Regions from separate parts of the Gluconobacter sp. OJA genome, predicted to be linked through region 1. Evidence: riboswitches for the same ligand, from Rfam matches in the RefSeq annotation. Region 1 holds a riboswitch; each other region holds the start of a gene.

Region 1 (4,622 bases):
ATTCAATAATTCAGCTTAGTTGGGGCGTTGGCCGAGCCAGAGTTTCACGGTCAGCTCGCCTTCAAGAGCTACTGGCTCGGCGGGAACCAGACCGGCAGCGCGAAACCACGTCGCCATCTGCGCATCGGTAAATCCAAGCCGAACATGCGCATCCCGTGTGCGAAGTTCTTCCCGGCTATGGGAGGCAAAATCGATAATCAGTAAGCGACCGTTGGCATCCAGAATACGCGCGGCTTCCGCAATTACAGCAGCCGGATGCTGTGCATAATGCAGAACCTGATGCATGACTGCGACATCGGCTGAATGCTCCGGCAACGGAAGGGCCTGAAAGTCCCCCTGCCGCAGATCAGCCTGCTCCAGACCAGCTTCCGCAAGCTTGGTCCGCGCCAATCGCAGCATGGCAGGACTGCGATCAAACCCGATGACTGTTTGAGCGCCGGCCCCCAGCAGCTCCATCATGCGACCTGTTCCCGTGCCTATATCCACGAGCCGGCCGATCGGAGATGCTGAAAGCGTCTTTACGATCGCTGCTTCGACCTCCTGTTCGGACACATGCAAGGAACGCAATGCGTCCCATTCTGCCGCGTGGGTTTCAAACCAGTCTTCCGCCGCGAGCGCACGAACATCCCGAATGGCCTGCAAGCGAATACGATCCGCACGGATTTCCGCCGGTTCCCGCGCAGTCCATCGATCCAGCGCCATAAAGACAGGCTCCAGACGTTCCGGAATACCCAAAGTCAGAAAGACCCAACTTCCTTCCTTGCGGCGCTCAATTAATGCCGCATCTGCCAGGATCTTCACATGCCGTGACACGCGAGGCTGACTTTGCCCGAGCACCTGCGCCACCTCGCCGATGGACAGTTCCATCTCGCGCAGAAGGGCCAGAATCCGTAGACGCGTCATGTCTGCCAGTGCCTGGAAAATAATGAGGGCCTGTTCCATACGAATTTACATATAAGGAGTTCTTTATATGAGCAAGAGCTATTGACTCTTTTTCAGAACATGCGGCAGTCATAAGGCTTGTCATGGTTCCATGTCGGATGTTCACGCATCCGGCGTGGCTAAGAGGGAAGCCGGTGCAAATCCGGCGCTGCCCCCGCAACTGTCAGCGGCGAGTGCCGATTCCACAGAGGCCACTGGGCGAAAGTCCGGGAAGGCGGAATCAGCGCGGAGACCCGTAAGCCAGGAGACCTGCCACGGCACATAACATCCTCCGGCGGGGCGTTCCGGACGGGTCACGCATGTCTCCACGCCGCACATTTCCTGTTCGGGGCGTGAATGATCCTGCATGCCCTGCGAGCGCACTGCCACGAACCTGTCGAGGCTTTCATGACCGTCCGCGTCGCAACTTTGGGCTTTCCGCGTATCGGCACCCGCCGTGAACTGAAAACCGCTCTTGAACAGTACTGGGCGGGGAATTCTTCCGCCGATGATCTGCTTTCCACAGCCGCGTCCCTTCGGGCGTCAGCCTGGCAGCGCCAGAAAGACCTCGGCGCAGAGATCATCCCTTCCAACGATTTTTCGCTTTACGATCATGTGCTGGATACATCCGCAATGGTCGGTGCTGTTCCCGCCATTTACGGCAACGTGCAGGGCAAGGTGGACTTGGGAACCTACTTCGCCATGGCGCGCGGCTCCCAGACGACATCCGAAGAGTGTGGCTGCGGTCATGCTCATGACACCCCTGCCGCCGAAATGACCAAGTGGTTTGACACGAACTACCATTACCTTGTTCCGCAATTCGCAGCAGACCAGACGTTCCGCCTCGCCTCCACAAAAGCGGTGGACGAATATCGGGAAGCCAAGGCGCTTGGGATTGAGACACGCCCTGTTCTGCTCGGCCCTGTCAGTTTCCTGCTTCTGGGAAAATGTGACGGCCCGGCGTTTGATCGCCTTGATCTGCTCCCTGCCTTGCTGCCCGTTTATGAACGGGTTCTAAACGCCCTCCGAGCAGAAGGCGCAGATTGGGTTCAGATTGACGAGCCCTGCCTTGTTCTGGATCTGCCGGGAAATGCTGCCGCAGTTTTTAAGACGACCTACAACACTCTGACAGCCGCTGTTCCAGACCTCAAACTGATGCTCGCCACATACTTCGGCGCGCTCGGAGACAATCAGGGCATCGCCCTCAGCCTGCCAGTTCACGGGCTGCATGTGGACCTTGTCCGCGCTCCCGAACAACTTGCATCTATTCTGGAGAAAGCACGGCCAGACCTGCTGCTGTCTCTCGGCGTAGTGGATGGGCGGAATATCTGGAAGGCCGATCTGAACGCGCTTCTGGACCATCTTGAACCGCTGGCGCGCCAGCGTGACCTGATCCTTGCTCCGTCCTGCTCTCTCCTCCACACACCCATTGACCTGGAACGGGAGACAGATCTGGACGCGGATGTAAAATCCTGGCTCGCATTCGCCGTTCAAAAAATCGAGGAGTTGCACACACTGGCGCGCGCCCTGAATGAAGGCCGGGGCGTTGTGCAAACCATTTTAGCCGAAAATGCTGCGGCTCTTCAGGCGCGTCACTCTTCCACGAAAATCAACAATCCTGCCGTTCAGACACGCTCTGCGGATCGCAATCCAGCTCTCGCCCAGCGCCATTCACCCTTCCCCGCGCGCCGTCCGTTGCAACAGGCCAGCCTCAGGCTGCCTCTATATCCAACCACAACCATCGGTTCTTTCCCCCAGACAACTGAAGTCCGCAAAGCCCGTGCGGATCATACACGAGGAGAGCTCTCTTCCGAGGCTTACGAAGCCTTCCTGCGGGAAGAAACCGCCCGGACCATCTGCTGGCAGGAAGAGATTGATCTTGATGTGCTGGTGCATGGCGAGTTTGAGCGCAATGACATGGTGCAGTATTTCGGGGAGCAGCTTTCCGGCTTTGCGTTCACGAAGCACGCCTGGGTTCAGTCCTACGGGTCCCGCTATGTCCGGCCGCCCATCATTTTCGGGGATGTGTCACGCCCAAAAGCCATGACGGTTGAATGGTGGGAATACGCCCAATCCATCACCAAACGCCCGATGAAAGGTATGCTGACGGGGCCTGTCACGATCCTGAACTGGTCTTTCGTGCGAGACGATCAACCGCGTGCGGAAACATGCCGACAGATCGCTTTCGCGATCCGGGATGAAGTGTGCGATCTGGAAAAAGCCGGGTGCGGCATCATCCAGATTGATGAAGCCGCCTTGCGTGAAGGCCTGCCGCTCCGTCGCGCAGACTGGCAATCCTATCTGGACTGGGCCGTGGAGAGCTTCCGCATTTCAGCCTCGGGTGTGCAGGACGCCACACAGATCCACACCCATATGTGCTACTCGGAATTCAACGATATCATTGCCGCCATTGGCGCAATGGATGCGGATGTGATTTCGATTGAAACCGCCCGCTCCCGCATGGAACTACTCGATGCGTTCGCAGCCTATCGCTACCCTGCGGAAATCGGGCCGGGCGTTTACGATATCCATTCCCCACGCGTGCCGTCTGTCGAGGAAATGGTGGACCTGCTTCGAGCTGCCAGCAAAACCATCAGCCCGGATGCCCTCTGGGTCAATCCGGATTGCGGACTGAAAACCCGCAAATGGCCGGAGACGAAAGCTGCGCTCCTCAACATGGTTGCGGCAGCCCATTATATGCGTCCGTAAACCAGCGAGTAGATGGGGTGGATCACCACCCCATCATACGCAATTACCAGATTTTGACGCGCTGATCCGGGGTCAGATAGAGCTTGTCACCCGGCTGCACGTTCCAGGCCTTGTACCAGAGGTCCACGTTGTGCATCGGGATGTTTACGCGAGCTTTCGGCGGCGAGTGCGGATCAATGACCACCATCTGCTTCTCCGTGTCCGGACGAACCTTCTCACGCCAGACCTGTGCCCACCCCATGAACACGCGCTGATCGCCCGTCAGACCATCAATGACGGGAGCAGGCTTCCCATTCAGGGAGGCATGGTAAGCATCCAGCGCCAGCGTCAGGCCACCAAGATCGGCAATGTTTTCGCCCATCGTAAGCTTACCGTTCACATGCACGCCCGGCTGAACTTCGAACGCGTCATACTGCGCACCAAACCGATCTGCTAGCTTCTGAAAGCGCGCTTCGTCTTCCTTTGTCCACCAGTTCCGCAGACGCCCCTTGTCATCGTACTTGCGGCCTTTGTCGTCAAAGGAATGGGTCATTTCATGCCCGATGACACCACCGATCGCCCCGTAATTCACAGCCGGATCAGCCTTCGGATTGAAGAACGGCGGCTGAAGGATTGCGGCCGGGAACACGACTTCCACAAAACGCGGATTGTTGTAGGCGTTCACCGTTGCGGGCGACATCAGCCACTCGTTGCGGTCAACAACCTTGTCGAGATGGCTTAACTGATAGTGCCATTCGAAAGCGAAAGAGCGCTCGGCATTGCCGTACACATCGCCCTTTTTCACAACCAGATCGGAATAATCCCGCCACTCATTCGGATAACCCACCTGGATTTCAAAGCTGGCCAGCTTCTTCAGCGCGGCTTCACGCGTCTGCGCGCTCATCCATGTGTTGTGTTCGAGGCGGTTGTGGAAAGCTGCTTTCAGGTTTCCCGTCAGCGTCTGCATGGCCTCACGATCCGAAGCCGGGAAATAACGCTCCACGTAGATTTTG
Region 2 (4,622 bases), on a different contig from region 1:
AATCACCGTCACGCAAAAGCCAGAAAACAAGGCGCCCAGTAGCTGATCTCGTGTCAGATTGGACAGCTGCTTTGCCAGCCCATTGTCACGAGCAGGCTTTGTGAGGAACGTTAGGAGAGGCAGGATAGAGCGGGAAAGTGCTCCCGTTACAGCCATTGCCGGCAAGATCATTGAAGGAGGCAGCGCTGGTAACGTCGTAACGCGGACGATTAAGCTGATGCCCAAAGCTAACGCCCCATAGCTGCCGATACGACTATCGCGCATGATAGTCAGGCGCTTTTCAGGAGTATGGCCACCACCACAGCCGTCCGCCATATCCGCCAGTCCGTCTTCGTGCAGGCCTCCGGTTAAGAGAATTTGTAGGCCAACGCTCCAGGCTGCTGCTACCAAAGAGGGAACATTCAAGGCACTCAGCAGCAAGAACACTGATGCGCTGAGAATACCGACAAGCGCCCCAACCAGGGGCCAGCACCAGACAGACCGCGCCAGAGACCAGTCCTGTCCGCTGACGCGCAGCCATCCCAAGGGGAGGCGGGTCAGCAGGCCCGCACCACAGGCGATGTCTTCCCGAATGGTGCGCCAAAGCCTCATTGAATGGAAACGTCTGATTGGGAAACGGCAGCCTCTGCGAACGTCGCCATACCGTTGTGGCAGGCTAATGCCGCTCTGAGGATGGGAATGGCAACGGCCGACCCAGATGCCTCTCCGAGGCGCAAGCCCAGGTCCAGTATTGGTTTCAGCCTGAGGGCATCTGCCAGCCTGTGGTGACCAGCCTCAGCGGAACAATGCGAGAGCTTTGTGTGGTCGAGTGCTGAGGCAGTCAGTTTGATCAATGGCAGCACGGCTGCGGTACAGACGAAGCCGTCAAGCAGAACCGGGATACGATGGTGTCTGGCGGCCAGAACACTTCCCAGTATGGCGGCCAGTTCGTAACCACCCAGACAACGTGCGGCATCCAAGGGGTCGTTAAGTGACGCCGCGTGCAGACACAGGGCCTCATCAATAACAGAAGCCTTGAGGTTAACGCCCGCCTGATCGAGACCCGTTCCACGTCCTGCCCAGTCCGCGCCTGTACCCCCCAGAAGTGCTGCGCAAAGTGCGGCGGAGGGGGTTGTGTTGCCAATACCCATTTCGCCTGGGCAAAACAGATCCAGAGCGGGGGATACGGCGGTGTATCCGACCGAGACCGCATCAAGGAATTCGTCTTCGCCCATAGCTGGGGTCGCGGTAAAATCTGCCGTGGCCATTAGATTTCGGACGGGCACAACAGCAAGGTCAGCACCTGCATTTCGGGCAAGCTGATTGATTGCTGCGCCGCCACGCTGGAAATTCGACACCATCTGGGCCGTAACATCCGAAGGCCACGGAGATACCCCCCGGCGGACCACACCATGATTCCCTGCGAAAATCGTTATCTGAACGTGCTCTAGCGTTGGTTTCTGATGGCCCTGCCATTCACCGAGCCAAATGGACAGCTCTTCCAACCGCCCGAGGCTGCCGGGAGGTTTGGTCAGAGTTGCATCTCGCTCCCCTATCAGGGCGGCGACTTTTTGGTCGGGGTCTGGAAGTGACAGGCAGGCATTGCGAAGTTCTGCCATGCTGGCGAAAGGAGGCTGACAGAACGAGGGCATGATGTGCGGTGGCATGACAGGTCTTTTGTGCTGTTATCAGGGACCATGCAAGAAGAAGGCGCAGGAGACATTGTGGCACAGACCATCACGCAAACAGGACTACCGGATGTGTCACTGGTCCTCGGGGGCGCCAGGTCAGGAAAAAGCAGGATCGCTGAGGCAATCATCACTGGTCTTCCGGCCCCTTGGGTTTATCTCGCGACCGGTCGGGCTTTTGATGAAGAAATGCAGGCCAGGATAGATTTGCACCGTACCACCCGTGGGAACAAAGGCTGGCGTACAGTTGAAGAGCCGTTTGATATCGCTGGTGTTTTACAGGTCGAGCAGGGTGCGCCGGTTCTGGTTGATTGCCTCACTTTATGGCTGACAAATCTCATTCTGGAAGACCGTAATATACACGCCGCGACGAAAGATCTTCTCGAGGCGTTGCAAACACGGAAAGGCCGGACCGTTCTTGTGGGCAACGAGGTAGGGCTCGGAATTGTCCCGGACAATGCCCTGGCTCGTCGTTTCCGCGATGAAGCGGGTCTTCTTCATCAGAAGATCGCCGCAGTCGCCGGAGAAGTGCTGTTTGTGGCGGCGGGTTTGTCTTTGAAAATGAAATAAGCCCATTTCCCGGGCTTTGACACGCTTTCATCCCAGAGATAGGAGAGTGTTTGATGGTTCCTCTGAGAAGAGGATGAAAAGGGAAGCTGGTGCGGCCTTAGAAGTAGGTCAAACCCGGCACTGCCCCCGCAACTGTGGACGGTTTTCTGTCCTGCCAGTCTTTCTTTCAGGAAAGGCAGCCACTGGATTTCGATCTGGGAAGGCCCGGTGGGAGAGGAGGTGCCAATGGCGCCTCAGCCGTGAGTCAGGAGACCTGCCATCTGAGCCAAGTGTCATGATCCGGCGGGGTGCCCGGACTGTGAGGGCGCGCCATCATGTGCGTGTCACTTTCGCGATTGCGAAGGCCTTTCATCGCGCCTTTTGTTATGCTGTTGTGGCTGCAAGAGAGACGAAACCATGGCAGATCCACTGCCTTATCCTGAAACGGGCCAATCATCCGTTTCGCCAGTTTTCCACGTCTGTGTGACGTGTCGTCGCGGTCTACCGGTTGGGAATGATCCTGTTCAGGGGCGACAGCTCTACGATGCCTTGCTTGGCCAGGCTGCTGAAGGTGATTTCAGCGTCCAGCCCGTTGAATGTATGGCAGCCTGTAGCCGAGGCTGTATTGCCACGCTTTCCATGCCGGAAAAATGGACTTTTGTTCTAGGTGAACTTGGTCCGGAAAAGCTGTCTGACCTGCTAGCTTACCTTCAGCTTTACCGAGCATCGAAAACCGGAACAGTGATGCCGTCAAAGCGACCTGCATCGCTTTCTGATATGGTTATCGCCCGTCTTCCATCTTCATTGTCTTCTTCACAGGAACTTTCATGATGTCCCAGACTGTTTCAGGCTCCGGTCGCAAGATTCCGGTTACGATCATCACGGGTTTTCTGGGGGCAGGGAAAACAACCCTTCTGCGAAATCTTCTCGCACAGGCTGATGGGCGCCGTATTGCAATCGTCGTGAACGAGTTCGGTTCACTTGGGATCGACGGTGAAATCCTGCGGTCCTGCGGGATCGAAGGATGCGCTGACGAGGATATCGTCGAACTCACCAACGGATGCCTCTGCTGCACGGTTGCAGACGATTTCATTCCGACCATGGAGGCTCTGATCGATCGTCCTGATCCGCCAGAGCACATCGTGATCGAGACATCTGGCCTTGCGCTGCCCAAGCCCCTTCTCAAGGCATTCAGTTGGCCCGGGATCCGTACCCGCATGACTGTTGATGGTGTGATTACGCTGGTGGATGCACCCGCTGTCGCCGCTGGTCGCTTTGCGGACGATCCGGAAGCTGTTGCCGCACAGCAGGCGGCTGACCCTTCGCTGGATCATGATAACCCGTTGGCTGAAGTCTATGAAGATCAGTTGAATGCGGCGGATCTTATTGTTCTGAACAAGACTGATCTTCTGGACGAAGCCGGGATTGATGCGGTTGAAAAGGGCATTACCGAGGCCGTGCCGCGGAAAGTTATTACGCTGCGGGCAGTACAGGGACGACTGGACCCCGCTGTTCTGCTGGGAATTGGTGCCGGTGCCGAAGACGATCTTCAGGCTCGTCCGTCCAATCATGATGGCGCAGATGACCACGAACATGATGACTTCGAGAGTTTCGTCGTGGTCCTTCCGGAGCAGAAAAGTGCTGAAGCGTTACTCAAACGCCTGAGCGAGGTTGCGGGGCAATTCGATATCCTCCGCATGAAAGGCTTTGCAGCCGTGCAGGGTAAGAAAATGCGATTGGCCGTGCAGGGTGTCGGGACCCGTTTCCGCCATGAATTTGATGTACCTCTTGCAGATACAGGCCGGGACGGGCGCCTTGTGGTAATTGGCCAGACAGGCTTGGATCGCGCAGCCATCGAAGCCGCATTGCTGGCGGACTGACCTGATGCATCTGCTTGTCCGGGAACGACACGGAATAGACGATCAGGACGTGGCCGAGGATCTCGGTCATGCTCCTGCTGACGTCGTGTTTCTGTCCTTCTCGGATAGCGATCTTCTGGCGCTTGAGCGGGCGTACTCCAATCTGAACGAGCAGACCCCGAACGGCGCAGGCTTTTCACTGCGGTTGGTCAATCTTGCTCGCCTCAGACACCCCATGTCGGTCGATTTATACGTTGAGCAGACCATAGCATCGTCCCGATGCGTCATCGCCCGGCTTCTGGGTGGCGTGGATTACTGGCGCTATGGGGCGGAAGAACTCCGGAATTTTTGTAGCAGTAACACTATCCCACTGGCTCTGTTGCCCGGAGATGCCCGTCAGGATGCACGGCTTGAAGAGTGGTCCAGCATCGAAGTAGCAAACCATTCCAGACTCACGGGGTTTCTGAGGGAAGGTGGTCCTGAGAATGCACGTCGCGCCCTTTTGCTCATGGCTCATCTTGCCGGGCATGGAGAAGACGTCTCAGGG
Region 3 (4,622 bases), on a different contig from region 1:
GGGATGAACATTCAAGCCGAACGCATGCCCTAGTTCTGAAGAGAGCAAAACCTCAGAAGACGCCCCATCCAGAACGATTCCCCCCCCCCTCATCAAGAGAGTTCGCGGCGCAAAATCAGGCACGAAAGACAGGTCATGCAGGACGGCCACGATTGTTAGAGGAAGGTCACGCAACAAACTTAACAGTTCTGCTCTGGCCGCAAGATCGAGGTGATTCGTGGGCTCATCTAGCAACAGTATTTTGGGGGTCTGGGCCAGACATCGCGCCAGCATCACACGCTGACGCTCGCCACCAGAAAGACTGCCAATCGACCGTTTTAAAAAAGGTTCGACACGGAAATGCTGGATCGCCGTTTGCAGAGCCGCAGTGTCCTGCTGTGCCTGAGGAGTGCCTCGAAACGGGAGACGGCCAAGTGCGATATAATCCTCAACTATGAGTTCAGGTGTTACATCATCGGTCTGGGAAAGCCATGCAATCTTGCACGCTACCGCTGGTCTGGAAAGGGTGCTGAGCAGCGTTCCTTCCAGAAATATCTCCCCTTCCGTGGGCGAAATTAATCCAGCGAGGAGCCTCAGCAGCGTGCTTTTCCCAGCACCATTGGGGCCGATGAGTGCAACATGCTCACCCTCCCTGACGGAGCAATCCGTCAAAGAGACTATGCAGTCATACCCGGCACCATGTGTCTGAAGCACAACCTCAGGCACGATCAGAAACCGGCCTGAACACTGATCGAGAAGGACCGCGGCGCCCCCAACATCACTTCACTCGGATAACTGGTATCAGCCCACTGAATGAAGTGCTTGTTTCCCACATTGTCTACCCGGCCATAAACCGTCACGCCACGATAGGCGTGCCATGCCGCGAAAAGATTGACGAGCGCATAGTCTTTCAGACTCAAGGTGTTGGCATAATCGCCCTTGCGGGCAGATACGTAACGCATGCCAGCCCCCAGATCGACCGGCAAATCCGCAACCCGGGACCAGACACCCCACAGGTTGGCCGTTACAGCCGGAACGTTCGGAACCTCGTTCCCGGAGGCATTCACTGACGCTGAAGGATGGAATGATCCATAACGAGACCACGTATAGGCAACATTTCCCGACAGGCTCCAGTGTTTCCCCAGCGTGAGGTCTCCCTGCCATTCCAAACCCCGTGACTTCTGAACGCCCGCCGTTGCCACGCTGTCCACACCGGTAGCAACGAGAACTCGGGTACGGCGGATATCGTACAGAGACAGCGTAGAGGACAGGCGCCCTTTCCAGAAAGAACCCTTGGCGCCGATTTCTCCCTGCCTGGACTGACTCAGGCGTGAAAACTGGCCTTTATTAACCAGGAAGATATTGGAGCCCGGCGGATCTTCAGCCGTTGTGTACACGCCGTAAAGGCTGATGTTATCTGTCAGATCATAAACAGGGCCAATCCTGAAGTTGGCAGGATTGTAGTTCCCCTTAAAGCTGGTCGCAGGATTGAACGCACCGGACTGGCTATAATTCTGGCGGTCCAGTTTCAGCCAGTCATAGCGAAATCCACCCACTACACGCAGATTGTCCCTCACGGTCAGGACGTCTTCCATGAAGATACCTGCGTCCACCATGGTTGTGGGAGATTTCGTATACGGATATTCTCCCGCAAAACTCTCGACGGCCGTACTCTCAGGACTACTTAGAGAAACACTGTCCGCATATGTCGCATCCGGAAAACCACGGTTTCGGATGAGCCGCACATAATACGCGTCTCCACCGACGACCAGACGGTTCTTCATTCCGAAAACGTGGAAATCAAACTGGCCATCCAGCGTGTCACCAACCTGATGCTGGTTCATATAAACATAGAACCGATCCCGGCCGACCCGACCGGGTGCAATGGCATTTCCCGCTGCGTCCGTCTGCCCGGCTGAACCGATATAGCTGTAGGATTCAGCGTTATTCCAGTTGCGCTTGGCATAAAGGACATAGGTTTTATTGTGGAACGTCATGTTCTCCGTTGGCTGCCACGTCAGATGGAGCGTCGGAGTCAAATTAACCGAGCCAGCTTTTGCATCCTTGGCATTGTAATACCGCCAGAGCGATGACCGGCTTACGCCTAATCCCTTGGAAGACGACAGCAGGCCGCCTACGCCATCATGGACCTGAGCCAGCGGGATCAAAGGGGTTCCATAGTACGTCGATAAGCGATCTGTCAGATAGTCGACGCCAAAGCGAGCTGTAAACTTCTTCGAAGGGTGCCAGAGCAACGTTGTCGTGAAATCGTTGCTGTGTGGGTCTGCGCCAGCAACGTATCCATCAGACGAGGTACGACTGAAATCACTTCGAATGGCCAAAGTGTCAGTAATGGGAACCGAACCGCCCACGCCAGCATTCCACGTATTGAAACTGCCATAAGATACCAGCGCATTAGCATGCGGCCCATCAAACGCAGGGTCACGCGTTCGCATGTCCACAGTGCCGCCAACAGCGCCCTGCCCGTACAGAACAGACGACGGCCCCTTGAGAATCTGAACGCTCTCAAGATTAAAGCTGTTGAGCGGACGGTTCACCATCGTGGTCGGGCCATAATAAATTCCGTCCCTCAGGATCAAAACCTGATTTCCGCTGAAGCCACGCATCATCATCTGCGCCGGACTTCCTGGCGATCCACCGGAAGAAACACCCGGTGCACTGTCTGCGGCGTCTTCAGCGTGCGCATAACCTCGCTGTTCCATCACGCTGCGCTGAATCACATTGATCGTCGCAGGATTATGTTGAACCGTCAGCCCAAGCCTGCCCCCGATAACAGCACTATCCTTCAGCGGCTGCGCCCGACCGTGCGCCGTAATGTGTTCTTCTTTCGCTTTGGCTGCCGCCTTCCTGACGTCTTCTGTCTGGGCGAACGCAGGCTGAAAAACGGTCAATGCCGCGACGGGCAACACACCGACAAAACTGATTTTCCTCATGGATAACGCAAACTTCACTCAACAATGCGTCACTACGATGAGCAGGATAAACATCCTGCTGCGTCCGGTGCACCCCGCCCTTTCGCTTCGTCCATGACCATTTTCGATGGCAGGTCTCCTGGCTTGCGGATCATCGGCAGATCGCGAGCCTTCCCAAGGCTGACGCCCCAGTGGCCGGGTTCATAGAACCCATCGTGATCAGCCTCACCGCTCACAGTTGCGGGGGCAGCCGCAGCATTTCACTGCGTTCCCTTTTCATCCCCTTCCGGGGAACCATCATTGAGCAGGGGCATAACCGAAACTCCCATATAGTCAAACACGTATGTTATAACATATCAATAACTGAAGTTATCAATTTGAACAATGGAGGCCCCTCGATCCTTGGAAGAGAAAACAAAACATGCCTAATCTCATGCTTCCCCACTCTGGACGGAAAGTGTCGCAGGATGAAGCTCTGTCGTTTTGGTCCTTTGGATCAGGAAACACCCGGACTCATTGATGACACTGGCATGCTGCGAAGCCTCAAAGGGATTCTGCCTGATATTACGGCTGCCGACCTGTCTCCAGAGCAGCTTGACGCCTTACGAGCCATTAATCCGAACACTCTCCCTGTCGTTTCAGAAGCACCACGCTACGGTATTCCGTTCTCAGGTGCCGGAAAGTATATCTGCATTGGCCTGAACTATCGGGATCATGCCGAGGAAGCAGGCCTCCCCCTCCCCTCAGAGCCAATCGTCTTCATGAAAGCCATCTCTGCCCTGACGGGTCCGAGCGATGGTATTCTGGTCCCCCAACATGCCACCAAATTGGACTGGGAAGTCGAACTCGCAGTCATTATTGGCACAAAAGCGTCTTACGTCTCCCCGGAGAAGGCTTTGGAGCATGTTGCGGGATATTGTGTCGCCAATGATGTCTCTGAACGCTCATTTCAGATGCAGACAAGCCAGTGGGACAAAGGCAAAGGCTGCGATTCATTCGGGCCTTTGGGACCATGGCTTGTGACGACCGACGAAATCGCCGATCCGCAAGCACTCTCCATGCGGTTAGATGTCAACGGACGCCGGCGACAGACGGGACATACCTCCGGCATGATCTTTGACGTCCGCAGAATCATTTCACATGTCAGCAACTACATGACCCTGATGCCGGGCGATATTATTGCTACAGGCACACCTGCCGGCGTCGGAATGGGCATCAAGCCTCACCCAGTCTATCTCGAACCAGGGGATGTCGTAGAGCTGGAAATCGAAGGGCTTGGCATTCAAAGGCAGACCGTGAAGGCCAATTCTTAGCTGAATCGACAGGAAAACGTCTCTTACGGAGCGATTCTTGAAAAACAGTCGGTTTCATAATTATTTTTTTGTACGAATGACTTGCCCGCTCAACATCGCAGGAATGCTGCCTACAATGTAACAACTGCGAAGGTGCGTGAATTAAAGATTGAAGTTTCTGAGAATGAATATCATTTGTAACTTTAGAAATACGGGAAAGTCAGCTGAAATTCTCGTGAAAATTCATTTTCCAGGAGGCAGTTAGCCCTTTCCATGAGACTTCCAGCGTCGAACGTTCCTCAACGTACACATCTAGGCCCAATGCTTTTTACAGCACTTTTGCTGTCAGGTACGTGGAATGGCGCCTTTGCCGCGACCACTGATGACGTATCTCCAGAAGCTCGTAAGAAATCAGCTT

What was found. Region 1 has a riboswitch for cobalamin ahead of metE (5-methyltetrahydropteroyltriglutamate--homocysteine S-methyltransferase). Riboswitches for the same ligand answer to the same signal wherever they lie in the genome.
Region 2: linked by a shared signal. The riboswitch ahead of ABDK75_RS08325 (DUF1636 domain-containing protein) and the one ahead of metE (5-methyltetrahydropteroyltriglutamate--homocysteine S-methyltransferase) in region 1 are both predicted to bind cobalamin.
Region 3: linked by a shared signal. The riboswitch ahead of ABDK75_RS08205 (TonB-dependent siderophore receptor) and the one ahead of metE (5-methyltetrahydropteroyltriglutamate--homocysteine S-methyltransferase) in region 1 are both predicted to bind cobalamin.

What each region holds. Positions count from the first base shown of each region.
Region 1 is NZ_JBDIWI010000002.1:361,748-366,369, forward strand. Features, by position in the region: gene ABDK75_RS12130 (metalloregulator ArsR/SmtB family transcription factor) at 16-942, opposite strand; cobalamin riboswitch at 1,010-1,214, shown strand; gene metE (5-methyltetrahydropteroyltriglutamate--homocysteine S-methyltransferase) at 1,330-3,630, shown strand; gene ABDK75_RS12140 (M13 family metallopeptidase) at 3,674-4,622, opposite strand, start outside.
Region 2 is NZ_JBDIWI010000001.1:1,814,522-1,819,143, reverse strand. Features, by position in the region: gene cobS (adenosylcobinamide-GDP ribazoletransferase) at 1-591, opposite strand, end outside; gene cobT (nicotinate-nucleotide--dimethylbenzimidazole phosphoribosyltransferase) at 588-1,646, opposite strand; gene cobU (bifunctional adenosylcobinamide kinase/adenosylcobinamide-phosphate guanylyltransferase) at 1,677-2,237, shown strand; cobalamin riboswitch at 2,275-2,513, shown strand; gene ABDK75_RS08325 (DUF1636 domain-containing protein) at 2,634-3,047, shown strand; gene cobW (cobalamin biosynthesis protein CobW) at 3,044-4,096, shown strand; gene cobN (cobaltochelatase subunit CobN) at 4,101-4,622, shown strand, end outside.
Region 3 is NZ_JBDIWI010000001.1:1,785,212-1,789,833, forward strand. Features, by position in the region: gene ABDK75_RS08200 (ABC transporter ATP-binding protein) at 1-705, opposite strand, end outside; gene ABDK75_RS08205 (TonB-dependent siderophore receptor) at 708-2,933, opposite strand; cobalamin riboswitch at 3,024-3,226, opposite strand; gene ABDK75_RS08210 (fumarylacetoacetate hydrolase family protein) at 3,380-4,225, shown strand; gene ABDK75_RS08215 (TonB-dependent siderophore receptor) at 4,526-4,622, shown strand, end outside.